DNA from 3 places in the Streptomyces sp. NPDC048659 genome. Region 1 is predicted to be linked to each of the others. Evidence: riboswitches for the same ligand, from Rfam matches in the RefSeq annotation. Region 1 holds a riboswitch; each other region holds the start of a gene.

What was found. Region 1 has a riboswitch for cyclic di-AMP ahead of AB0C99_RS25150 (M23 family metallopeptidase). Riboswitches for the same ligand answer to the same signal wherever they lie in the genome.
Region 2: it holds a riboswitch for cyclic di-AMP, as region 1 does, so the genes downstream of both, AB0C99_RS29160 (LysM peptidoglycan-binding domain-containing protein) here and AB0C99_RS25150 (M23 family metallopeptidase) in region 1, are expected to answer to the same signal.
Region 3: it holds a riboswitch for cyclic di-AMP, as region 1 does, so the genes downstream of both, AB0C99_RS14765 (LysM peptidoglycan-binding domain-containing M23 family metallopeptidase) here and AB0C99_RS25150 (M23 family metallopeptidase) in region 1, are expected to answer to the same signal.

Annotation. Positions count from the first base shown of each region.
Region 1 is NZ_JBEZHM010000036.1:25,580-33,326, forward strand. Features, by position in the region: gene AB0C99_RS25130 (DUF5998 family protein) at 1-138, opposite strand, end outside; gene AB0C99_RS25135 (GNAT family N-acetyltransferase) at 360-3,326, opposite strand; gene AB0C99_RS25140 (HPr family phosphocarrier protein) at 3,501-3,782, shown strand; gene AB0C99_RS25145 (GntR family transcriptional regulator) at 3,972-4,655, opposite strand; gene AB0C99_RS25150 (M23 family metallopeptidase) at 4,823-5,593, opposite strand; cyclic di-AMP (ydaO/yuaA leader) riboswitch at 5,606-5,772, opposite strand; gene AB0C99_RS25155 (pitrilysin family protein) at 5,974-7,341, opposite strand; gene AB0C99_RS25160 (pitrilysin family protein) at 7,368-7,747, opposite strand, start outside.
Region 2 is NZ_JBEZHM010000047.1:20,857-28,603, forward strand. Features, by position in the region: gene AB0C99_RS29145 (Rid family hydrolase) at 111-530, shown strand; gene AB0C99_RS29150 (SpoIIE family protein phosphatase) at 535-2,982, opposite strand; gene AB0C99_RS29155 (SpoIIE family protein phosphatase) at 2,979-5,066, opposite strand; cyclic di-AMP (ydaO/yuaA leader) riboswitch at 5,457-5,614, shown strand; gene AB0C99_RS29160 (LysM peptidoglycan-binding domain-containing protein) at 5,620-6,567, shown strand; gene AB0C99_RS29165 (oxidoreductase) at 6,629-7,564, shown strand; gene AB0C99_RS29170 (amidohydrolase family protein) at 7,651-7,747, opposite strand, start outside.
Region 3 is NZ_JBEZHM010000016.1:1,066-8,812, reverse strand. Features, by position in the region: gene AB0C99_RS14780 (helix-turn-helix domain-containing protein) at 1-623, shown strand, start outside; gene AB0C99_RS14775 (DUF6126 family protein) at 668-829, shown strand; gene AB0C99_RS14770 (tyrosine-protein phosphatase) at 852-1,649, opposite strand; cyclic di-AMP (ydaO/yuaA leader) riboswitch at 2,022-2,172, shown strand; gene AB0C99_RS14765 (LysM peptidoglycan-binding domain-containing M23 family metallopeptidase) at 2,177-3,163, shown strand; gene AB0C99_RS14760 (SGNH/GDSL hydrolase family protein) at 3,326-4,120, shown strand; gene AB0C99_RS14755 (STM4011 family radical SAM protein) at 4,107-5,000, opposite strand; gene AB0C99_RS14750 (STM4012 family radical SAM protein) at 5,012-6,433, opposite strand; gene AB0C99_RS14745 (STM4013/SEN3800 family hydrolase) at 6,430-7,257, opposite strand; gene AB0C99_RS14740 (STM4014 family protein) at 7,275-7,747, opposite strand, start outside.

The DNA.
Region 1 (7,747 bases):
CTCCTGGTGGACCACGTACGACGAGACCGCCTCGCCGCCGACGGCGGCCTCCACCGCCTCGGCCACGAGGGCCGGGTAATAGCCGCTGCGCTCGATCGCCGCGCGCAGCCCCTGGGTCGTCGTACCGGTCTTCGCCATGGACTCCATCCTAATCCGTGCACAAGGACGGCTTGGCCGGTTGTGCGCGGGGTCGGGGCCGTTCGTGAGCGCCGGGGATGTGACATCGGACTCGCCGGGGGGAGTCGCGGCATCGCCGGTGTCGGCGGTGGCGGCTGTGTCTGCGGTGCCGCCGGTGTCGGCGGTGGCAGCTGTGGCGTCGGTGCCGCCGGCGTCGGCTGCGTCGGCTGCGTCGGCGTCGGTCACTGGTAGCTCGGGAGGTGGCGGGGGCCGAGGTCGGTCCGGGGCGGGGGCGGCGCGAGGCGGACGGTGGCGCCCAGCACCGAGAGGCCGCGCGGGGCGACGACGACCGGTTCGAGGGAGAGGGCTACGACCTCGGGGTGGTCGTCGACCAGGCGGGAGACCCGCAGCAGCAGCTCTTCGAGGGCGGGGGTGTCGACGGGGGCGGCGCCCCGCCAGCCGAAGAGGAGCGGGGCGGTGCGGATGGAGCGGACGAGCTCGGCGGCGTCCCGGTCGGTGGCGGGAACCAGCCGGTGGGACATGTCGCCGAGGAGCTCGGAGGCGGCTCCGGCGAGGCCGAAGGAGAGAACGGCGCCGACGGCCGGGTCGATGGCCGCGCGGACCACGGTGTCGACCCCGCGCGGGGCCATCGCCTGGACGACCGGCTGGAGCTCCTCGGGCTTGCCGAGCGCCTCGGTGAGCTCGGCGTACGCGGTGCGGAGCTGCTCCTCGGTGGCCAGGTCGAGCCGGACTCCGCCGAGGTCCGGGCGGTGGCGCAGGTGCGGGGCCGTGGTCTTGAGGGCGACGGGGAAACCGAGCCTGGCGGCTGCGCGGACGGCCTCGTCCGGGGTGGGCGCGGCAAAGGTGGGCGGGACCTGGATCCCGTACCGCCCGAGAAGCTCCCTGGTCCCCTCGGCGTCGAGCGTCACCCCGCGCGGGTCGCCGCCGTCGGTGGCGAGCGCCCGCGCGATGAGGCCGGCCGCCCCGCTCTCGTCGATGCCGTCGAACTCGGGCACCCGCCCGGGCTCGGCCGCCGCCTGCCGCCGCCACTGCGCGTACCGCACGGCCTCGGCGAGCGCCCGTACGGCCCGCTCGGCGGCGGGGTAGGCGGGGATGGGACGGACGACGGGCACGCCGGGGGGCGGGGTCTCCGGATCGGACGCGGAGGGATGCCCGGCTGCGGGCGCAGAAGCGGGAGCGGGAGCGGGAGCAGTAGCAGGGGCAGGAACGGAAGGAGCGGGAGCTGGAGCGAGCCGGGAGGGAGTGGACCTGCCGGCCTCGCCGGTACGCCCGGCCCCGCCCGTACGCTCGCCCGCCGCCGGGCGGGTGCGGGTCGCCGCGGCGAGGGCGTCCGCGAGGGTGCCCATCTCGACGTGGACGACGACGACCGGCTTGGCCGTGCCCCGCGCGTCCTCGACGGCGGAGCGGAGGGCGGCGGCCAGGACCTCGCCGTCGCCGGACTCGGTCGCCCCGTTCTCCCCGACCCAGGGGATCGCGGTGACGACCACGGCGTCGCAGGCGTCGTCCGCGAGGGCGGCGGCGAGCGCGGTGCGGAAGTCGGCGGGGGTGGCCCCGGTGGTCAGGTCGAGGGGGCGCAGCGGGCGCAGGCCCTCGGTGAGGCAGGCGTCGTAGGTGAGCAGCCCCAGCGACTCGGAGTTGCCGAGGATGGCGACGCGGGGGCCGGCCGGGAGGGGCTGGTCCGCGAGGAGGAGGCCCGCGTCGACGAGCTCGGTGACGGTGTCCACGCGGATGACGCCGGCCTGCCGCAGCAGGGCGGAGACCGTGGCGTGCGGGATGCGGGTGACGGGGACCCGGTGGCCGGGCGGGGCGCTGCCGCTGTGCCGGGCGCCCTTGACGACGACGACCGGCTTGACGGCGGCGGTGCGGCGGGCGAGCCGGGTGAACTTCCGGGGGTTTCCGATCGACTCCAGGTAGAGGAGGACGACGTCGGTCGCGGGGTCGTCGTACCAGTGCTGGAGGAGGTCGTTGCCGGAGACGTCCGCCCGGTTCCCGGCGGAGATGAAGGAGGAGAGCCCGGCGCCGCGCCGGTGCAGTCCGGCGAGCAGGGCGATGCCGATGGCGCCGGACTGGGTGAACAGCCCGACGCGCCCGGCGGCCGGCATCTGGGGGGCCAGCGAGGCGTTCAGCCGGACGGACTCGGCCGTATTGATGATCCCGAAGGCGTTGGGCCCGATGATCCGCATCCCGTACGAGCGGGCCTGCCGCACCAGCGCGCGCTGGCGCTCGCGGCCCTCGGGCCCGCTCTCCGCGTAGCCGGCCGAGAGCACGACCAGGCCCCGCACGCCGTGCTCCCCGCAGGCGGCGACGACCTCGGGGACGCGCTCCGCGGGCACGGCCACGACGGCGAGGTCGACGTCCTCGCCGATGTCGGCGACGCCCCGGAAGGCGGGGACGCCCTCCAACTCGTGCGGCCCGTCCCCCAGGGCGCTGTTCACGGCGTGGACCCGGCCGGTGTAACCGGCGTCCAGGAGGTTGCGCAGCACGGCCCTGCCGACCCCTCCGGGGGTGCGGCCCACGCCGATGACGGCGACGGAGCCGGGGGTGAGGAGCCGCTGCACGGAGCGGGCCTCGGCGCGCTGCTCGCGGGCGCGCTGGACGGCGAGCGAGCGGTCGGTGGGCTCCAGGTCGAGGTGGAGGCGGACGGAGCCGTCCTCGAAGCTGCGCTTCTGGGTGTAGCCGGCGTCCGTGAACACCTTGATCATCTTGGTGTTCGCGGGCAGCACCTCGGCGACGAACCGGCGGATGCCCCGCTCCCGCGCGACCGCCGCGATGTGTTCGAGGAGCGCGGAGGCGACGCCCCGCCCCTGGTGGGCGTCCTGGACGAGGAAGGCGACCTCGGCCTCGTCGGCGGGGGCGGAGGCGGGGCGCCCCAGGGGGTTGATCCGGTCGTAGCGCACGGTGGCGATGAAGTCCCCGCCGACCGTGGCGGCGAGTCCCACGCGGTCCACGAAGTCGTGGTGGGTGAAGCGGTGCACGTCCTTGGCGGAGAGCCGGGGGTAGGGCGCGAAGAAGCGGTAGTACTTCGATTCGTCCGAGACCTGCTCGTAGAAGCTGACCAGCCGCTCGGCGTCGTCGGCGGTGATCGGGCGGATGCGCGCGGTGCCGCCGTCACGGAGGACCACGTCGGCTTCCCAGTGGTCGGGGTACGCGTGCTCCGGCTGTTCGGACTGTTCCGACGCGCTCTGCATGGGGCAAGACTACGACCGGGGTCCGACAGCGGCACCGGTCGCGCGGTGGGTGCCCGCCGTGCAAGGTAGGGAGGGCCTAAAGGCCGCCGACATCGGGCCGAAGGTCGGCACGAGCATCTCGCCTCCCGTGAGAGACTGGTCTAGACAACCGCTGAAAGTTGAAGGGCAACCACCATGGCTGAGCGCCGCGTCAACGTCGGCTGGGCCGAGGGCCTGCACGCCCGCCCCGCCTCCATCTTCGTCCGTGCCGCCACGGCCGCCGGCGTCCCCGTGACGATCGCCAAGGCTGACGGCAACCCGGTCAACGCCGCGTCCATGCTCGCGGTGCTCGGCCTGGGTGCCCAGGGCGGCGAGGAGATCGTGCTCGCTTCGGACGCCGAAGGCGCCGAGGCCGCGCTCGACCGCCTCGCGAAGCTGGTCGCCGAGGGTCTCGAGGAGCTTCCCGAGACCGTCTGATCCGTCTCCTCCCCGACGACGGATCACCAAGGGCCGTACTCGCCGGAATTCCGGCCGGTACGGTCCTTTCCGCTTCCCTGGAGTATTTTCCCACGGGCATTCCGCAGGCATTACGCAAGTCACCCTATTCGGCGGCACGAATTAGAGCGACCGCCGGAAATCCACTCCCCCTTGTATACGGCGCCCGCGTTAATTCCGCGGCCCCGCCGTGTTGACGACGTGTTGCGAAACCCTCACACGGGGGCGCTCCGGCCGCCGCGGCCGGTGCAGCGGAAGGGCGCGCTCCACGTGCAGCGCGGTCAGCGCGCGGGCCCTTTCCGCGTCCCCGCGCGCGACGGCGTCGACGATCGCCCCGTGCTCGGCCCACGCCTCCACGGGCCGGGTGGCCGGCTCGACCGCGTACATCCAGGCGATCTTGTGGCGCAGCTGGGTGAGGAGCGCGGTGAGCGGCGGGCTGCCGGACGCCTGGGCGAGCGTCTCGTGGAACCAGGAGCCGAGCGCGCGCAGGTCCTCCCCCTGGCCGCGCCTGGCCCGCTCCTGCCCCAGCCTGACCAGCCCGCGCAGCACCTTGAGGTGCGCGTCCGAGCGGCGCTGGGCGGCCCTGGCGGCTCCCAGCGGCTCCAGCAGGGTCCGTACGTCGAGCAGGTCCGCCGCCTCCTGGTCGGTGGGCTCGGCGACATGCGCGCCCGCGTGCCGCCGGGTGACCACGAAGCCCTCGGACTCCAGCGTGCGCAGCGCCTCGCGGACCGGGACGCGGGAGACCCCGTAGCGGCGCGCGAGCTGCTCCTCCGTCAGGCGGGCACCTCGCGCGAAGACGCCGGAGACGATGTCGTCCCGGATCGCCGTGCATACCGAGCGCGCGGGAACACGCATGTCCGACCTCCGTATGTGATCCGCTATTCGATCCGCTTCGAGCCTCTTCGATCCGCCCCTGCGACTCTATTGCAGGACGCCGGAATTTCCGATGCCACCCGATAATACGGAAACAAAAAAGAAGCCCCGGCTCGTTCGAGCCGGGACTTCTTCACAGAACGCACACGTCAGACGTGGACCCCGCGGGCACGCAGGTAGGAGACCGGGTTGACGTCCGATCCGTACTCGGCGCTCGTACGGGCCTCGAAGTGGAGGTGCGGGCCGGTCGAGTTGCCGGAGGACCCGGAGACGCCGATCTGGTCGCCGGGGGTGACCGTCTGGCCGACGGCGACGCCGATGGAGGCGAGGTGGCCGTACTGGGTGAACGTGCCGTCGTTCATCCGGATGACGATGTTGTTGCCGTACGCGCCGCCCCAGCCGGCCTCGACGACGGTGCCGGAGCCGACGGAGACGACCTTGCTGCCATAGGCGGCGTGGAAGTCGATGCCGGAGTGGCTGCCGGAGGACCAGAGCGAGCCGCCGGTCTTGTAGCCGGTGCTCACGTACGTGCCGGCGACGGGGAGCTGGAAGGAGTTCAGGCGCTTGCGCTCGGCCTCGCGGGCGGCGCGGGCCTCGGCCGCGCGGGCCTCCTTGGCGCGGGCCTCGGCCTTGCGCTTGGCCTCGGCGGCGGCCTTGACCCGGGCGGCGGCCTCGACGGCCTCCTTCTCCTGGGCATCGGCCTGGGCGTCGACGCGCTCGGCGATGGACTCGGCGGTGATCACCTGGGTGAGGCCGGTGTCCTCCGGAGAGGCGGGCTCCGCGTCGGCGGCGAACACCGGGGAGGCCAGGGTGCCGATGACGCCGGTCGTCGCGAGGGTCGCCACACCGGCGATGCCCACGGAGCGGCGCGCCATGCGGCTCGGACCACGATGCTTCCCGGTGGCACGGGTGAACGCCATGTAGTGGCTGATCCTTTCCTTCCCTCTCGCCTACCGGGTTAGCTGACGGGTTCGGAGCAGGAAGGTCTCCTACGGGCCCCTCCGCTCACCGAGCGAAGGCGTCCGATTCACCCCAGGGACTGCGATGGGTCCCCGGCTCCCCAGGCTCGCGCCTTACGGGGACTCGGCGATGACTGTCCGTTGCCGCGAATGCGGCGTCGTACAACGGCCGGACAGCCGGATCGACGCTAGGCCGATCTTCGGTCAATCGCCAAACAGACACGCTCTTTTGTAAGACATGCCACAGGGCAGAAGATCACACGCACGACAATACGGACAAAAAGGAGAACCCCGACGAACCAGGTCGTCGGGGTCTCCTCGTCCGCGTGACAGCGGCTCAATCAGCCGGTCACGACCGTCACTTCGCCGATGCCCAGGGCGCGCACCGGCTCCTCGATCTGCGCCGCGTCGCCGACGAGCACGGTCACGAGCCGGTCCACCGGGAAGGCGTTGACCACGGCCGCGGTCGCCTCCACCGTGCCGGTCTCGGCCAGCCGCGCGTACAACTGCGCCTGGTAGTCGTCCGCGAGGTGCTGCTCGACCTGGTCGGCGAGGGTGCCCGCGACGGAGGCGGCCGTCTCGTACTTGAGCGGGGCCACCCCCACCAGGTTCTGCACGGCCACGTCGCGCTCGGCGTCCGTCAGGCCCTCGGCGGCGAGGGTGCGCAGCACCTTCCACAGGTCGTCAAGTGCCGGGCCCGTGTTGGGGGTGTCCACCGAGCCGCTGATGGCGAGCAGCGAGACCCCGTGCCCCGCGTCGTCGGAGCGCAGCACCTGGCCGAAGGCGCGCACGCCGTACGTGTAGCCCTTCTCCTCGCGCAGGACGCGGTCCAGGCGCGAGGTGAGGGTGCCGCCGAGGCAGTACGTGCCGAGCACCTGGGCCGGCCACACGCGGTCGTGGCGGTCGGGGCCGACGCGGCCGAGGAGCAGCTGCGTCTGGACGGCGCCGGGGCGGTCCACGATGACGACCCGGCCGGTGTCGTCGGCCGTGACGGCCGGCATGGGGCGCCGGGTGCCGGCGTCGCCCGTCCAGGCGCCCAGCGTCTCCGCGAGCACCTTGTCGACGTCCACGTCCGTGAGGTCGCCGACGATGACGGCGGTGGCCGTGGCGGGCCGCACATGCGCGTCGAAGAAGGCGCGGACGGCGGTGGCGTCGATCGCCGCGACGGTCTCCTCGGTGCCCTGGCGCGGCCGGGACACGCGCGCGGAGGCCGGGAACAGCTCCTTGGAGAGCTGCTTGGCCGCGCGGCGGGCCGGGTTGGCCGACTCGTGCGGGATCTCGTCGAGCCGGTTGTTCACCAGCCGCTCGATCTCGGTCTCCAGGAACGCCGGGGAGATCAGCGCCTCCGAGAGCAGGCCGAGCGCCTTGGGCAGCCGGGAGACCGGGACCTCCAGGGAGACCCGTACGCCCGGGTGGTCGGCCGCCGCGTCCAGGGTGGCGCCGCAGCGCTCCAGCTCGGCGGCGAACTCCTCGGCGGTGTGCTGGTCGGTGCCCTCGGACAGGGCGCGGGCCATGATCGTGGCCACGCCGTCCAGGCCCTCGGGCTCGGCGTCCAGGGGGGCGTCGAGGGAGATCTCGACGGCCACCACCTGCTGGCCGGGGCGGTGGCACCGCAGCACCGTCAGCCCGTTGTCCAGGGCGCCGCGCTCCGGGGCCGGGAAGGCCCAGGGCTTGGCCTGGCCCGGCTGGGGCTGGGGGTGGAACGTCATGTTCGTCAAAGACGCGGCCGTGTCGGTCACTGGTCCGCTCCCTCTTCCTCGTCGCTCTCGCTGTCGCCGTCGGCGCCCACCGGCTCGTAGACCAGCGCCGCGCGGTTGTCCGGGCGCAGCGTGGCCTTGGCGACCTCCTGCACCTCCTCGGCGCTGATGTCGAGGACCCGGTGCACCGCGGTCAGGGCGAGCTGGGGGTCACCGAACAGCACCGCGTACCGGCACAGTTCGTCGGCGCGGCCGGCGACCGTGCCCAGCCGGTCCAGCCACTCGCGCTCCAACTGGGCCTGCGCGCGCTCCATCTCCTCGGGTGTCGGGCCCTCGGCGGCGAAGCGGGCCAGCTCGTCGTCGACGGCCGACTCGATCTGGGGCACCTCGACGCCGCCGGACGCCTTCACGTCCAGCC
Region 2 (7,747 bases), on a different contig from region 1:
CGACCTGACCCGACGGGAGTAGCCGGGGGAAAACCCGTCGAGACCGGGCGCGGCATCTGACAGGGTGGGCCGGGCCCGCCCGTACCGCCGCGAACGACAGAGGACCGCCCGTGCCCCGTGCCGTCGAACTCATCCGCTCCGCCTCCCTGTCCGACGTCGCCGAGTACGCCTACGCCGCGACCGCGCCGGCCGAGGCGCGCCTGATCTTCCTCGCCGGGGCCTGCCCGCTCGACGCCGACGGCGCCACCGTCGCCGTCGGGGACGTCGCCGGGCAGGCCGCCCAGGCCGTGGCCAACCTGCGCACCGCCCTCGCCGACGCGGGCGCCACCCTCCAGGACGTCATCAGCACCCGCGTGCTCGTCGCCACCACCCGCCAGCCCGACCTGGTGGCCGCCTGGGAGGTGGTACGGGACGCCTTCGGCGACCACGACGTGCCCAGCACCCTGATGGGCGTCACCGTGCTCGGCTACGACGACCAGCTCGTCGAGATCGAGGCCGTGGCCGCCGTCGTGGACCCGCCGGCCGCCTGAACGCTCAGCGCGGCAGCTCCTGTTCGGCCCAGATCGTCTTGCCCCGGCGGCTGTAGCGGCTGCCCCAGCGGGTGGTCAGCTGGGCCACCAGGTACAGGCCCCGGCCGCCCTCGTCGGTCGCCTGCGCCCGGCGCATCCGCGGGTGCGTGGCGCTCGGGTCGGACACCTCGCAGATCAGCCGCCCGGCCCGGATCAGGCGCACCTCGACCGGGCCGCCCGCGTACCGGATCGCGTTGGTCACCAGCTCGCTCAGCACCAGCTCGGTGGTGAACACCAGCTCGTCCAGGCCCCACGCCCGCAGCCGCGCCGACGCCGCCTCGCGCACCTGCCCCACGGCCGCCGGGTCCGCCTTCACCGGCCAGACGGCCACGTCCTCCGGCGACACCGTGCGGGTCCGGGCCAGCAGCAGCGTCACGTCGTCCCCGAGCCCGGCGGCGGGCCGCCCCGTCACCAGGTCCTGGCCGAGCTCCCGCAGCGGGCCCGCCAGCGCGCGGCGCCGGGCCAGCCGGGTCGCCAGCTCCGCCATGCCCGCGTCCAGGTCGCCGTCCCGGCCCTCGATCAGACCGTCCGTGTACAGCGCGAGCACGCTGCCCGGCGCCAGGTCGACCTCCGTCACCTCGAACGGCAGCCCGCCCACGCCCAGCGGCGGCCCCGGATCCACCGGCAGGTACGAGACCGCGCCCGACGGATCCGCCACCGCGGGCGGCGGATGCCCGGCCGAGGCCACCGAGCAGCGCCCCGAGACCGGGTCGTAGATCGCGTACGCGCAGGTCGCGCCCGTCGGCGAGGTCGCGTGCCGGTCCCGCCAGCCGTGGTCGTCGGGATCGGCCTCCTCGGAATAGGCGGGCAACTGCACCACCAGGTCGTCCAGGTGGGCCAGCAGCTCGTCCGGTTCGAGGTCGAGGTCCGCGAGCGTCCGCACCGCGGTGCGCAGCCGGCCCATGGTGGCGGTCGCGGCGAGCCCGTGCCCGACCACGTCCCCCACCACCAGCGCGACCCGCGCGGAGGACAGCGGGATCACGTCGAACCAGTCCCCGCCGACCCCGGTCGCCGTCCCGGCCGGCAGGTACACGGCGGAGGTGCTCGCCGCGGGCGTCTCGTTCTGCGTCGGCGGCAGCATGCTGCGCTGGAGCCCCACGGCCGCCCGCCGCTCCCGCGTGAACCGCCGCGCGTTGTCGAGCGCGAGGGCCGCCCGTCCCGCGATCTCGCGCAGCAGGTCCCGGTCGGCCCGCAGATAGGGCCCCCGGTCCCGGTGCCGCCCGACCGACACCCGCCCGAGCGCCATGCCCCGCGCCCGGAGCGGCGCGGTCATCGTCGCCGGATAGCCGCCCAGGTCCGGGGCGTCGGGCCCCCGCCGGGTACCGATGTCGCCCTCGGCAGGGATGACGGCGAGCACGGCACCGGCGTCGGCGGGCCCCTCGGGCCCGCCATTCGCCCCGCCGCCGGAGCGGACACCGGGTTCAGTGTCATCCCCGCCCTCCGGTCCACCGTCATCCCCGCCCTCCGGAAGGCGGCCCGCCACCGCCGTGCGGCGCAGCAGGAGGCGGCCGTCCCGGTCGGGCATCGGCTCCTCGCCGTGCACCACCCCGTCGGCGAGCTCCACCACCGCCAGGTCGCCAAGGCCGGGCACCAGCGCCGCGGCCAGCTCCCGCCCGGTGTCCGAGACCGACAGGGAGCGCCCGACCGAGGCGGTGGCCCGGTGCAGCAGGTCCAGTCGCTCGGTCGAGCGGCGCAGTTCGGTCACGTCGGTGAACAGCGCCGTCAGCCCCAGCACCCGCCCGTCGGGGGACTGGAGCCGGAACGCCGAGATGGAGATGACGACCCCGCCGCTCGGGTCGTCGATGGTGCGCAGGGACTCCTCCACCCCCATCAGGGGCCGTCCCGTGCGCAGCACCTCGCGCAGCTTCCCCTCCACCGAGTCGGCGTCCCCGGGCCACAGGAACTCGCCGAGCCGCCGCCCCCGCAGGTCCTCCGGCACGCCCGTGTACGGGAGGAGGTGGGTGTTGGTGCGCAGCAGCCGCAGGCCCGCGTCGAAGACGGCGAACCCCACGCGGTCCTGCAGGAACAGCTCCCGGACGAACGCCCGGTCCTGGTGCCGCCGCACCGCCCGCGCCGCCGGGGTCGCGAGGACCAGGAAGCCGGCCGGGCGGCTGTCGCCCGCGAGGCCGAACGCCTGGAAGACCACGGGGAGTTCCTCGCCCCGGCCGGTCCGCAGCACCGCGTCCCCGCGCCGGGCGCCCCGGCCGTACGCCGCGACCAGCGCCGGCCAGGCCGCCGGGTCCGCGAGCAGCGCGCGGGCCGGCTGCCCGAGGACGTCGGCGGCGGGCCGCCCGAGCAGGGCCCCGGCCTCCTCGGTCCAGGCGTCGATCCGGCCCCGCTCGTCGAGCAGGACGGCCGCGCCGTCCTCGGCGACCGGCGGCAGGGCGTTCTCCGGCGGGAGCGGGTCGCTCACGGTGCCTCCTTCGGGTGCGGCGGCCTGGCGCGGGCGATCAGCAGCGCGACGTCGTCGTGGTCGTCGGCCCCGCGCAGCGCGCCGAGCAGCAGGTCGCAGATCTGCTCCAGCGGCAGCGGGGCGCGGTCCAGCAGGTCGGTGAGGGCGGCGAGCCGTACGTCGATGTCCTGGTCGCGGGTCTCGACCAGGCCGTCGGTGTACAGGACCAGGTCGTCGCCGGTCCCGAAGGGGAACTCCCGCGTCTCGAAGGGCACCCCGCCGACGCCCAGCGGAGCGCCCTCCGACAGCTCCAGCAGCCGGGGCGCCCGGCCCGCCGCGACGTGCACGGGCGGCGGATGTCCGGCGTTCGCGACGCGGCAGCTCCCGCTGTACGGGTCGTACACGGCGCACACGCAGGTGGCCATCGCCTCGTCCAGCTCGGCGGCGGTGCGGTCCAGGTGCTCCAGGACGACGGCGGGCGCGAGGCCGAGCGAGGCGAGGGTGCGGGCCGCGGTACGGAACTGGCCCATGGTCGCGGCCGCGTTGATGCCGCTGCCCATGACGTCGCCGACGACGAGCGCCGTCTTGCCGTCGGGCAGCGGGATCGCGTCGAACCAGTCGCCGCCGACCTCGACCGACTCCGACGCGGGCTGGTAGCGGTAGGCCACGTCGAGGCCGTTGAGCCGGGGCGGGCCGTGCGGCAGCAGGTGCCGCTGGAGGGCCAGGGCGGCCTGGCTCTGGTGCCGGTACCAGCGCGCGTTGTCGATGGCGACGGCCGCGCGGGCGGCCAGCTCCCCGGCCAGCAGCACGTCGTCCTCGTCGAAGGGCACCGAGTTCCTGGCCCGCTTCAGGTCCAGGACGCCGAGCACGACGCCTCGGGCGCGCAGCGGGACGGCGAGGTAGGAGTGGATGCCCGCGCGGCGCAGCAGCGCGGCGGTGGCCTCTCCGCTGGCGATCCGCGGCAGGTCGGCGTCGGTGACGTGCCGCACGAGGACCGGGCGGCCGGTGCGGGCGCACTGGGTGACCAGCCGCTCGGCGCCGTAGCGGGCGGGCTCGCCCACCGGGTCGGCGGCCTCCTGCGCCGGGGTGGGGTACGCGGCCGTGACCGCGAGGGCCCGGAACACGGCCGGGCCCGAGGTCCGGGCGGGTCCGGGCTGGGTGAGGATGTCCTCCAGGACGTCCACGGCCGCGATGTCGGCGAACTCGGGCACCACGAGGTCCGCCAGCTCGTGCGCGGTCAGGTCCAGGTCGAGGGTGGTGCCCACCCGCTCCGAGGCGTCCGCGATGACCGCGAGGCGGCGCCGGGCCCGGGCCGCGGTCCTGGCCGCGGCGTGCTGCTCGGTGATGTCGCTGACCGAGGCGGCTGCGCCCATGACCCGGCGCTCCGGCGTCTCCAGCCGGTAGAGCGAGACCGACCACACCCGCTCCTCGCCACCGGGCCCGCGCACGCCCCGCACGGTGAGGGAGCGGACGGGCTCGCCCGTCCGCAGGACCTCGCCGAGCGCCGCCGCCAGCGCCTCGGCGTCCGGCGAGTCGACCGCCTCCGTGACGGTCCGGCCCAGGTGCGCGGCGGCGGGCCGGCCGTCGATGCGCTCCAGCGCCGGATTGACCAGGACGAAACGGAGGCCGTGATCGACCACGGCGAGCCCGATGGGGGAGTGGCCGACCAGCAGCGAGGACAGCGACAGGTCCCGCTCCGCCCGGCGGGCGGCGGCCCGGTCCGCGGCGAGCCCGAGGACGTACGGCCTGCCCCGCTCGTCCTGGAGGCGCGTGGCGCGGAACTCGACCGGGACCGTGCGCCCGTCCCTGTGCCGTACGGGGAAGACCCCGGCCCGGGGCCCGCCGCCCGAGGCCACGCGCGCGATCAGGGACCGCACCGGCTCCCGGTGCCGCTCCGCCACCAGCAGCGCGACGGCGTCGCGACCCAGGGCCTCGGCCGTGGGATGGCCGAAGAGCTCTTCCGCCCGGGGGCCCCACAGGACGATCCGGCCGTCCTCGTCGAGGAGGACGGCGGCGACGCCGAGCACGTCGAACGGGCCGCCCGGCTCCGGGGCGAGATCGCCGTCCGCCGGGTCCGGGCCGGCAGGGAAGTCCGCCGCGCTCATCCAGACCGTGTCCCTCCTCCGCCCCGCAGCCGGCTTCTCCATCATCCCGCCGCGGAAGCGGACCGCCAGTCGTGTGGTCCGCCCGCGCTCGTCGTGCGGACCAAAGCCGCCCGCCTCACCACCCCAAACTAAATGGATCCGGACATATCCGTTTAAGTATTCCTCGGTGATCTGAGTCACGGCGGGCCGAATTCCTCGCGCCCTGGCGCGGTGTCAGGGGCGGGCGCCCGGAGAAGAGTTGGCGAGTTGGATCACCGGGCCGTGATCACCCCGGTCCGGCCTCCTAAAAGATCTGCTTGCTTTTGCGAATCAGGCCCTTGTTCCGGCTCTTCGGATTCGCCTACGGTCACCCGTCATCCGGGTGGAACGCCGAATCCTGCCGCCGCCCGGGCACCACACTCACCCACCCGAGAACGGCAGGAGCGGGGGACCCAAGGTTCGCCGCCGCCCCGTGTCCGGGGCGGCTCGGGGTGAAGCCGCGCAGCCGTGCGGCCGGGCAGCTCCTGCCCGAACCCGACAGCTCACCTCGCAGGCGAAGGAGAGGACTCTCGCCATGCGTGGACCCGGGAAGCACCGCCGCCCCAAGAACACCCCGCTCGCCCGCGGCCTGGCCGTCGTCGGCATCACCGGCGGCGCCGCACTCGTCCTGCCGCTCGCCGCGGCGACCGGAGCCGCCGCCGCGACCCCGCAGGCGGCGCTGACGGCCCAGGCAGCCCAGACAGCCCAGATAGCCCAGACGGCCCGGACGGCGCCGGCCGTGCAGGCCGTCCAGACCACGCAGACCACGCAGGCCGCACAGGTCGTCGCGATCGGAAAGATCGCAACGGTTCAGCAGGGCGGGAAGGCCACCTACTCGGTCGTCGCGGGGGACTCGCTCTCGAAGATCGCCCGCCAGCACCAGCTGAGCGGCGGCTGGAAGCAGCTCTACCGCGACAACCGCGCCGCCGTCGGCGCCGACCCCGGCCTCATCCACCCCGGCCTGCGCCTCTCCCTCGGCGCCGCGACCGCTGCCACCGGCGGCGGAGCCGCGGCCACCGCTCGCCCGGCGGTCGCGCCCGCGGTCTCCACCGAGGTGGTCCAGGCGGCGGCGAAGACCCCCGCGGCGCCGTCCGCCCGGTCCGCCACGTCGGTCTCCTCGGCGGCGGCGGCGACATCGGCGGCGACCTCGGCCGTCTCGTACACGGACGACCTGGACGGCTGGATCCGGGAGGCCCTCGACATCATGGGCCGCAACGGCATCCCGGGCAGCTACGACGGCATCTACCGCAACATCATGCGCGAGTCCTCGGGCAACCCGCTCGCCCTGAACGACTGGGACTCCAACGCCGCCGCCGGCACCCCCTCCAAGGGCCTGCTCCAGGTGATCGAGCCCACCTTCCAGGCTTACCACGTCCCCGGCACCGCCTACGACCTCTACGACCCGGTCGCCAACATCACCGCCGCCTGCAACTACGCCGCCGACCGCTACGGCTCGATCGACAACGTCTTCGGCGCCTACTGACCCCCCCTCCTCGCGGCGGCCGGGGCATCATGGGGGCGTCACGGCCGGAAGGAGCGCTCGTATGACGGGCTGGAACGCGAGGAACATCCCCGACCAGCGGGGCCGCACCGCGGTGGTCACCGGGGCCAACAGCGGCATCGGCTACGTCACCGCCCGCGAACTGGCCCGCGCCGGCGCGCACGTCGTGCTCGCCTGCCGCAGCAGTGCCCGGGGCGAAGCGGCCCGCGACCGGCTGCGCACCGAAGTCCCGCACGCGGAGGCGGAGTTCGCCCGGCTCGACCTGGGCGACCTCGCCTCCGTACGGGCCTTCGCGGCCGCCTTCGCGGAGCGCTCCGACCGGCTCGACCTGCTGATCAACAACGCCGGGGTGATGGCCCTCCCGCAGGGCCGCACCACCGACGGCTTCGAGACCCAGTTCGGGGTGAACCACCTCGGCCACTTCGCGCTCACCGGGCTCCTCATGCCCCTGCTGCTGCGCACCCCCGACGCCCGGGTCGTCAGCCTCTCCAGCGGCTTCCACGCCCTGGCGGACCTGGACCACGACGACCTCAACGCGGAACGCGGCTACCGCCGCTGGATCGCGTACGGGCGCTCCAAGACGGCGAACCTCCTCTTCATTCACGAGCTGGCCCGCCGCCTCGACGCCGCCGGGTCCGGCGTCGTGGCCGCCGCCGCCCACCCCGGCTACGCCGCCACCAACCTCCAGACCGCCGGGCCCCGCCAGGAAGGCCGCAAGGCCGCCGAGCGGCTGATGGAGCTGGGCAACCGGGTCATCGCGCAGCCCGCCGCCACCGGCGCCCTGCCCACCCTGTACGCGGCCACCGCCCCCGGTGTGCGCCCCGACGCCTTCATCGGCCCGAGGCTGGGCTGGCGCGGCGCGCCCGTCCGGTCCTGGCGGGCCCGCTGGACGCTGGACGACGCCTCCGGCGAACGCCTGTGGACCGCGTCGGAGGAGCTGACGGGGGTCCGCTACGACGCCCTGACGGGGAGGCCGTAAGGGGGGAAGCCGTAAGGGGGAGGCCGTAAGGGGGAGGCCGTGACGGTGAGGCGCTGACGGGAAGGCCGTGAGGGGGGGACTCCCCGTCAGGCCAGGAACTCCCCGTCGCGGGCCACCACGACGCCGCCGTGCACGACGAGGTCCCGGCGCGGCATGTCCACCACGACCTGCGGCAGGCACTCG
Region 3 (7,747 bases), on a different contig from region 1:
ACGTCCCCGGGGAAGCCTCCCCGGACCTCGCCGCCCCCGACCTCCTGCCGGACGTCGCCCCGCAGCTGCGGGCCCTGCGCCGCCGCCGGGGGCTCACCCTGGAGGCCGCGGCCCAGCGGGCCGGGCTCTCGCCCGCCCACCTGTCCCGCCTGGAGACGGGGAACCGGCAGCCCTCGCTGCCGATGCTGCTCGCCCTGTCCCGTATCTACGGTACGACGGTCTCGGAGCTGCTGGGGGAGACCCCGCCCGGACACGACCCCGTCGTCCGCGCCGGACGCTCCGACCCGGTCGAGGCCGACGGCTGGGTCTACCGCCAGGCCGGCGGCGCCGGGCGCGCCCTCCAGTGCCTGCGGGTCCACGTGCCCTACGCCACCCGGGCCGACATCGTGCGGGTCCACCCCGGCGAGGAGTGGATCCACGTCCTGGAGGGCCGGGTGCGCCTCGCGCTCGGCGACGCCGTGCACGTCCTCGATCCCGGGGACAGCGCGCACTTCGACTCGCTCGTCCCGCACCGGATCGGCGCCGCCACCCGCGCCGGGGCCGAGCTGCTCTTCGTCCACACCCTGATGCAGAGTCCCGTCGCCGAGCTGTGCCTCGGCGACGGCACCCCGCACCGCCGCTGACCCCCCCGTATCCGAGCGTGTACCCGACCGTGGAAAGGACCGACATGTCCGAGCTTCCTGCGCACTCCGTACCGGACACCGGCGAGGAGCGGGGCAACGGCAAGTTCCCCAAGGGGCTGGTGCTCCGCCTGTTCGCCTACCTCATCGCCGGTCACCTCTTCGCCGGCTTCCTCTACCTGCTGTTCGCGATGGGCGGCAAGCAGTAGGCGAGGGGCGGGCGAGCGGGGGCTACGCCTCGGCGAGCAGCCGCTCGCGCAGCCGGTCCCGGGTCTCCGGGGCCAGCCGCAGCCCCTCGGACAGGTAGTTCTCCACCGAGCCCCAGGTCTCCTCGATGGTCGCGAAGGCGGCCCGCAGGTACTCGACGCGCGCGTCGAAGAGGGGGCTCAGCAGCTCCATCACCTCCGGGGACATCGCGTCCGCGGCCTCGGACTCGCGCCGCACCTTGTAGCGGCGGTGCGGCTCGTTCGACTTCACGTAGTCCGCCTCGATCGCCTCGCGCTCCACGCCCAGGGCGAGCAGCGTGATCGCGATCGACAGCCCGGCCCGGTCCTTGCCGGCGGCACAGTGCATCAGGGCCGGGACGCTCTCCTCGGCCATGTCGTGCAGGATCCGGCTGTGCTCCGCCGTCCGCTCCACGATCATCTTCTGGTACGACTCGGACATCCGGGCCGCCGCCTTGCCGTCGCCCAGGATCCCGGCGAGCTGCGTCAGGTCGCCGGTCTGCACCAGCTTCCAGAACTCCTTGCCGTCGGCCGGGTCGTTGAGCGGTATGTTCACGTTCCGCACGCCCGGCAGCTCGACGTCCGCGCCCTCCATCCGCCGGTCGGCCTCGTTGCGGAAGTCGAAGACGGTGTGCAGCCCGAGGGCGGCGAGGAACTCCGCGTCCTCCGCCGTGGCGTGCGCCAGGTGACCGCTGCGGAAGAGGCGCCCGGCGCGCACGCTCCGGCCGTCCACCGTCGGCAGCCCGCCGAGGTCGCGGAAGTTACGTACGCCGGTCAGCTCGGGCTCGGTCGTCGCGTGGGTCACGGAAGCTCCTGGTCGTGAGATCGGTTCCTGAGGCAATCATCCAGGTGAGAGACCCGGACCGCACCCCCTCTGACGGGAATGCGCGATCTGTCCGAATTAGGACTTAAGGCATAACGCGCCCTGATAGCGGGGGAGATGGTCTCCGGTGCGTGAGCAGCGTCATACACGTGACGGACCGTGGCGGGGCAACCTTTCCGAATTCCCTTGTGGAAAGGGAAATCGAGGGACCGTCATCCACGGAGGGTGACCGCGATTCCGGCCGTAAAAGCTGTCCGTACGCACATTCCTGAAAAGCGCGGCTTGTTAGGGCCCCGCCGCCTCGTCTAGCGTCGCGCTCAATCCGGACGGACCGCCCAATCCTGCCGCCGACCGGAATCCCCATCACCCGTACCAGGCAGGAGCGGGGGACCCAGGTAGTACGCCGGCCCCTCAAGGACGGCTCGGGGTGAAGCCACGCGACAGCGCGGCCGGACAGCTCCAGTCCGAACCCGACAGCTCACCTCGCAGGCGACGGAGAGGAATCCGCCATGCCCGCGAAGGGTAAGCACCGCCGTCCCAAGGCCAATCCGATCACCCGCGGGTTCGTCGCCGCCGGCACCGGCGGCGCCGTCGTCGCCCTGCCGCTGATCGGAGCGACCGGCGCCCACGCCGCCGAGCAGGCCGCCCCGGCCGCGAAGGCCCCGCAGGCCGTCGCCGTCGCCGTCGCCGCCAAGACCCCCGCCCAGGCCCCGGCCGCCGCGCCCGCCGCGGCCGCGCCGAAGGCGTACACCGTCGTCCGCGGCGACTACCTGTCGAAGATCGCCGCCGAGCACCGGCTGGCCGGCGGCTGGCAGAAGCTCTACCGCGACAACAGCCAGGTCGTCGGCGAGGACCCCTCGCTGATCCTCCCCGGCATGAAGCTCACCCTCGGCGCCAAGAACCCCGCGAAGACCACCGCCAAGGCGGCGCCCGCGCCGAAGGCGGCCCCCGAGCGCACCACGAAGAGCGGCGGCGAGGACACCCGCGCCACGCGCGGCACCGAGCGCCCCGCCACGTCGGCCGCCTCGTCGTCGTCCTCGTCCTCGTCGTCTTCCTCTTCGTCGTCCGGGACGGGCCAGACCTCCTCCTCCGGCTGGGTCACCCCCATCGCGGGCGGCGGCGTCTCCACCCCGTACCGCGCCTCCGGCTCCATGTGGTCCTCCGGCTACCACACCGGTGTCGACTTCATCGCCTCCACCGGCACCACCGTCCGCGCGGTCGGCCCCGGCACCGTCTACTCCGCCGGCTGGGGCGGCGCCTACGGCAACCAGGTCGTCATCCAGCACGCCGACGGCACCTTCTCCCAGTACGGCCACCTCTCCTCGCTGTCCGTCTCCGCCGGCCAGACCGTCAGCGGCGGCCAGCAGATCGGCCTCTCCGGCGCGACCGGCAACGTCACCGGCCCGCACCTGCACTTCGAGATCCGCACCGGGCCGGAGTACGGCTCCGACATCGACCCGCTGGCCGTCCTGCGCCGGCACGGCGTCGGCGTCTGACCCGCCCCGCACCACGGATTCCACCCGGAGGCCCGGCACCCACGTGCCGGGCCTCCGGGCTATTCCGACTTGGGAGAATCTTTATCGGTGGCATATGTCACCCGCCGTCAACCCCTCCTTACGGTCGCGTAGGTCACATCGGTGAAGGAAAGATGTGCTCCCGTGGCAGACGATTCGAGAACACCAGACAAGAACGCATTCGGGTCGTACGCGGCGATCGGTGACAGCTTCACGGAGGGCGTCGGCGACCCCGGCCCCGACGGGACGTACGTCGGCTGGGCGGACCGGTTCGCGGTCCTGCTCGCGGACCAGCTGCCGGAGAACGACGCCTTCCGCTACGCCAACCTGGCGGTGCGGGGGCGCCTTCTGGACCAGATCGTCGCGGAGCAGGTCCCGAGGGCGAAGGAACTCGCCCCCGACCTGGTGACCTTCTGCGCCGGCGGCAACGACATCATCCGCCCCGGCACCGACCCCGACGACGTCGCCGAGCGCTTCGAGCGCGCCGTCGCGGACCTGACCTCCGCCGTCGGCACCGTGATGGTGACGACCGGCTTCGACACCCGCGACGTGCCGGTCCTCAAGCACCTGCGCGGGAAGATCGCCACCTACACCGCGCACGTGCGGGCCATCGCGGACCGCTACGACTGCCCGGTGCTCGACCTGTGGTCGCTGCGGTCGGTCCAGGACCGGCGCGCCTGGGACGACGACCGGCTCCACCTGTCGGCGGAGGGGCACACCCGGGTCGCGCTGCGCGCCGCCCAGGTCCTCGGCCTGCCGGTGCCGGCCGACCCGGACCAGGCGTGGCCGCCGCAGCCGCCGCGCGGCACCCTGGAGGTCCGCAAGGACGACATCCACTGGGCCAAGGAGTACCTGGTCCCGTGGATCGGGCGCAGGCTGCGCGGCGAGAGCTCCGGCGACCACGTCGAGGCCAAGCGCCCCGACCTCATGCCCCTGTAGGCACCCCCGGCGGGCCGGCCGGGATCCGCGCCCAGGGCGGGCCGGCCGGGATCCGCTCCAGGACCCCGCCGGCGAACACGTCGTACAGCGGCAGCGTCTCCAGGTGGACGTAGCCGATGTGGCAGTCGCAGACGCCGAGCGGGCAGGGGCGGGGGCGCAGCGCGGCCCGGTACGAGCCGTCGTACAGGTTGCCCAGCTCGGCCTTGACGAAGTGGCAGCGCCGCACCGTCCCGTCGCCGTCGACCGAGACGACCGACTCGCCGGTGCGGCAGGGCAGCCCGGCCGACCGGTGCGGCCGCCTGCTGTAAGGGAAGAGGGGGTCGAGGACCGTCCAGTCCCCGGCCTCCTCGTCGGTGTAGGTGTGGCCGTCCGCCGCGTTCACCCACAGATAGACCTCGGGCGGCAGCTCGGCCCGCAGCCGCCGCGCGGCGCCCAGGTGCTCCGGCAGGCCGACGATCCCGACGCTGAACCGGATCCCCCGCTCGGCGAGCGCCCGGCACTTGCCGAGGAACCGCTCGTACGGGGTCTGGCCCGGGTGGTAGGTGCACCACAGGGCCACCGTGTCCGGGTCGGCCTCGGCCAGCCACTCCGTGCGGCAGCTCAGATTGGTCTGGATCGCGACCCGCTCCACGTGCGGCAGCCGGGACAGCCCGACCAGCGCCCGCCGGTACCACGACCGCGTCAGGCCCTCGCCCCAGGGCGTGAACAGGATCCGCAGCCGGTCCTCCGTCCGCTCCGCCGCCCAGCCGGTGAAGCGCTCCAGCGCCGCCCGGTCCGCCGTCAGCGCCTCGCGGCTGTCCCGGCGCTTGGCGAAGGGGCAGTACGGGCAGTCGTAGTCGCAGGAGGCCAGCGGGCCCCGGTAGAGCAGGGTCAGATCCATTCCGGGCTCCGCTACTTCGCCTCGTACGCGGCCATCGCCGCCCGCACCGCCGGGGAGAACAGCTCGGGGCCCAGCCCGTCCGAGTACGCCAGGCCCTCGGGGGAGAGCCGGAGCAGCCCGGCCGGGGCGTCCGCGTCCAGCCAGCCCCGGGCCTCGAAGCGGGCCAGCTCGGCCGGGAAGTCGGCCTCGGGCGCGCCGCCGAAGCGGGCCGCGTAGTCGGCGGTCTCCATGCCCCGGGCCTGGAGCAGCGACTGGAGCAGATGGCGGCGGCGGGCCTCGTCCGGGTCGGTGCGGCGGCCCACCTCGGCGCGCGAGAAGTCCGGCGCCTCCGTGTACGCGTCGATGATCGAGCGGATCTCGCGGGTGCCCACCGCGTAGTCGAAGGAGTAGTGCAGCCGCGAGGTGTACGAGCGGGCGCCGCAGCCCAGGCCGATCATGCCGTCCGTCTGGCAGGCGTGGTCCTCGGGGCCGAGGGCGGGCGCGTCCGCGCGCCGGAACATGCGCATCGACACCTGCTCGTAGCCCTGCGCCAGCAGATGATCCCGGCCGTACCGGTAGAGCCGCAGCCGCTGCGCGTCCCACTCCAGGTCCGCGTCCTGACCCGGGCCCAGCCGGCCCAGACCGGTGAGCGGGCGGACGTACAGCGGGTAGAGGTAGAGCTCCTCGGGCCGCCAGGCGAGCGCCGCGTCGAGGGACTGGCGCCAGGTCTCCTCGGTCTGGCCGTCGATGCCGTAGATCAGGTCGATGTTGAGGATCGGGACGCCGGTGTCCCGGATGCGCCCGAGGGCCGCCTCGACGTCGGAGCGGCGCTGCGGGCGCACCGCCGCCCGCGCCTCCCGCTCGACGAAGCTCTGCACGCCGATGCTCAGGCGGGTGGCGCCCCGCTCGGCGAGGACCGCGAGCCGGTCGGCGGTCGCCGTGCCCGGGGAGGTCTCCACCGACAGGGGCACGGCCCGCAGGTCCGCCCCCATCCGCAGCTCGGCGATGTCGCACAGCCGCGCCAGCTCGGCGGCGGTCAGATAGGTCGGCGTGCCCCCGCCGAACGCGGCGGTGGCGAACCGCACCGGCGCCGCGTCCCCCAGCGCCTCGCGCACCGCCACCGCCTGCCGCTCCAGCGCGTCGAGATAGCGGGTGGTCAGCTCGTCCGGGGCGCCGATCCGGGTGAAGAGGTTGCAGAAGCCGCAGCGGACCTCGCAGAACGGTATGTGCGCGTAGAGGGAGAGCGCGTCCTTCGGCTCGTCCGCCCAGAGCGCGGCGAGCGGGGGCCGCTCGGGCAGCGGGCGGTACGCGGTCTTGTGTGGGTACGCGTAGACGTAGCTGCGGTACGGGCGGGGCGTCGGGGCGACGCTAGGGGCCGGGGCCGGGGCCGGGGCCGGGGCCGGGGCCGGGGCCTGGGTCGGCGTCGCGGTGGCGGTCGGGGTCGTGCGGGTCATGCGGTGGTCTCCATGCTGTCCGGGCCAGGCAGGATGAAATGTGCATACGGCACATTCCATACGCTCTCATGGCCGAGGCGGTGCCCCGTGAACCCGTCGTCTCCGTACGCGGTCCCGTGGTCCGAGCAGACGATCGCGAAGCAGTCGCGGCGGCTGCTCATCGCCGCGAACAGGCGCCCGATGTGCCGGTCCACGTACTCCAGGGCGGCGGCGTGGGTCTCCCGGGAGTCGCCCGCCTCCCGGGTCGCGCCCGGCGTGTGGAACCAGTTGGGCTGGTGCAGGGCCGACACGTTCACGAACAGGAAGAGGCGCCGCTCGCGCGGGAGCGCGGCGACGACCTCCTCGGCGCGCTCCACCTGGGAGGCGAACGAGGTCGGCGAGGCGACCCCGAACGAGGGCTCCCAGTGGCTCTCCTGGAACAGCCCGGGCAGCACCGAGCCGAGCGGCGGGCGCCCGTTGAAGAAGCCGACGCCGCCCACGCACACGGTCCGGTAGCCCTCGTGGGCCAGCGCCGACACCAGGTCGGGCGTCTCCTGGAAGACGTACGTCCCGTCGGCGGTGGTCTCGCTGCCCGCGAACGAGGCCGCGAAGAGCCTCGGGTGCGGGCCCGGCGCCGCCGGGGTGGGCAGGAAGCCCGCGAAGATCGCCTGGTGGGAGGCGTAGGTGAAGCTGCCCGGCGCGTGCCGGAGCTCCCAGGCGCCGCCGGGCAGATGGCGGGCCAGGTTCGGGATCCGGCCCGCGGCGGCGAGCTCGGCCGCCACGTCGTACCGCAGCGTGTCGAGGGTCACGAGCAGCAGGTCGTGGCTGCCGACGATCCCGTTCATGTCCGGCGGGGGCGGGGTCACGGCGTGCTCGTTCCTGTGGGGAGGGCGGGGGAGGCGGGGGCGGTGTCGCTAGGGGTGGGCCCCGGGGTGCCGAAAAGGCCCAAGGTGCGCAGGAGCGCGGCGATCTGGGCGCCGTACGTGTCCAGGCCCTCCGCGCCGCTGCCCGGCAGGCCCCCGAGGCCGGGCAGCAGATCGCCGAAGGCGTTCACCTCGCCCACCGCGAACCGGCGCCAGCCGCTCCCGGGCAGCAGGTCCACCCCCACGCAGCGGGTCCCGGGGAAGGCCGCGGCGGCCCGCTCGCAGATCTCCAGCGCCTCCTCGAAACGGCCCCCCGCCGCCCGGATCGCGGCCCGCGCCGCGCCCAGGTCGCCCCGGGCGCCGCCCAGATGCAGGTTGGTCATGGGGGAGCGGCTGGTGCGCACGACGGCGTGGGTGGCCCGGCCGTCGACGACCACCACCCGCAGGTCGGCGGCGCGCCCGCCGAGCGTGG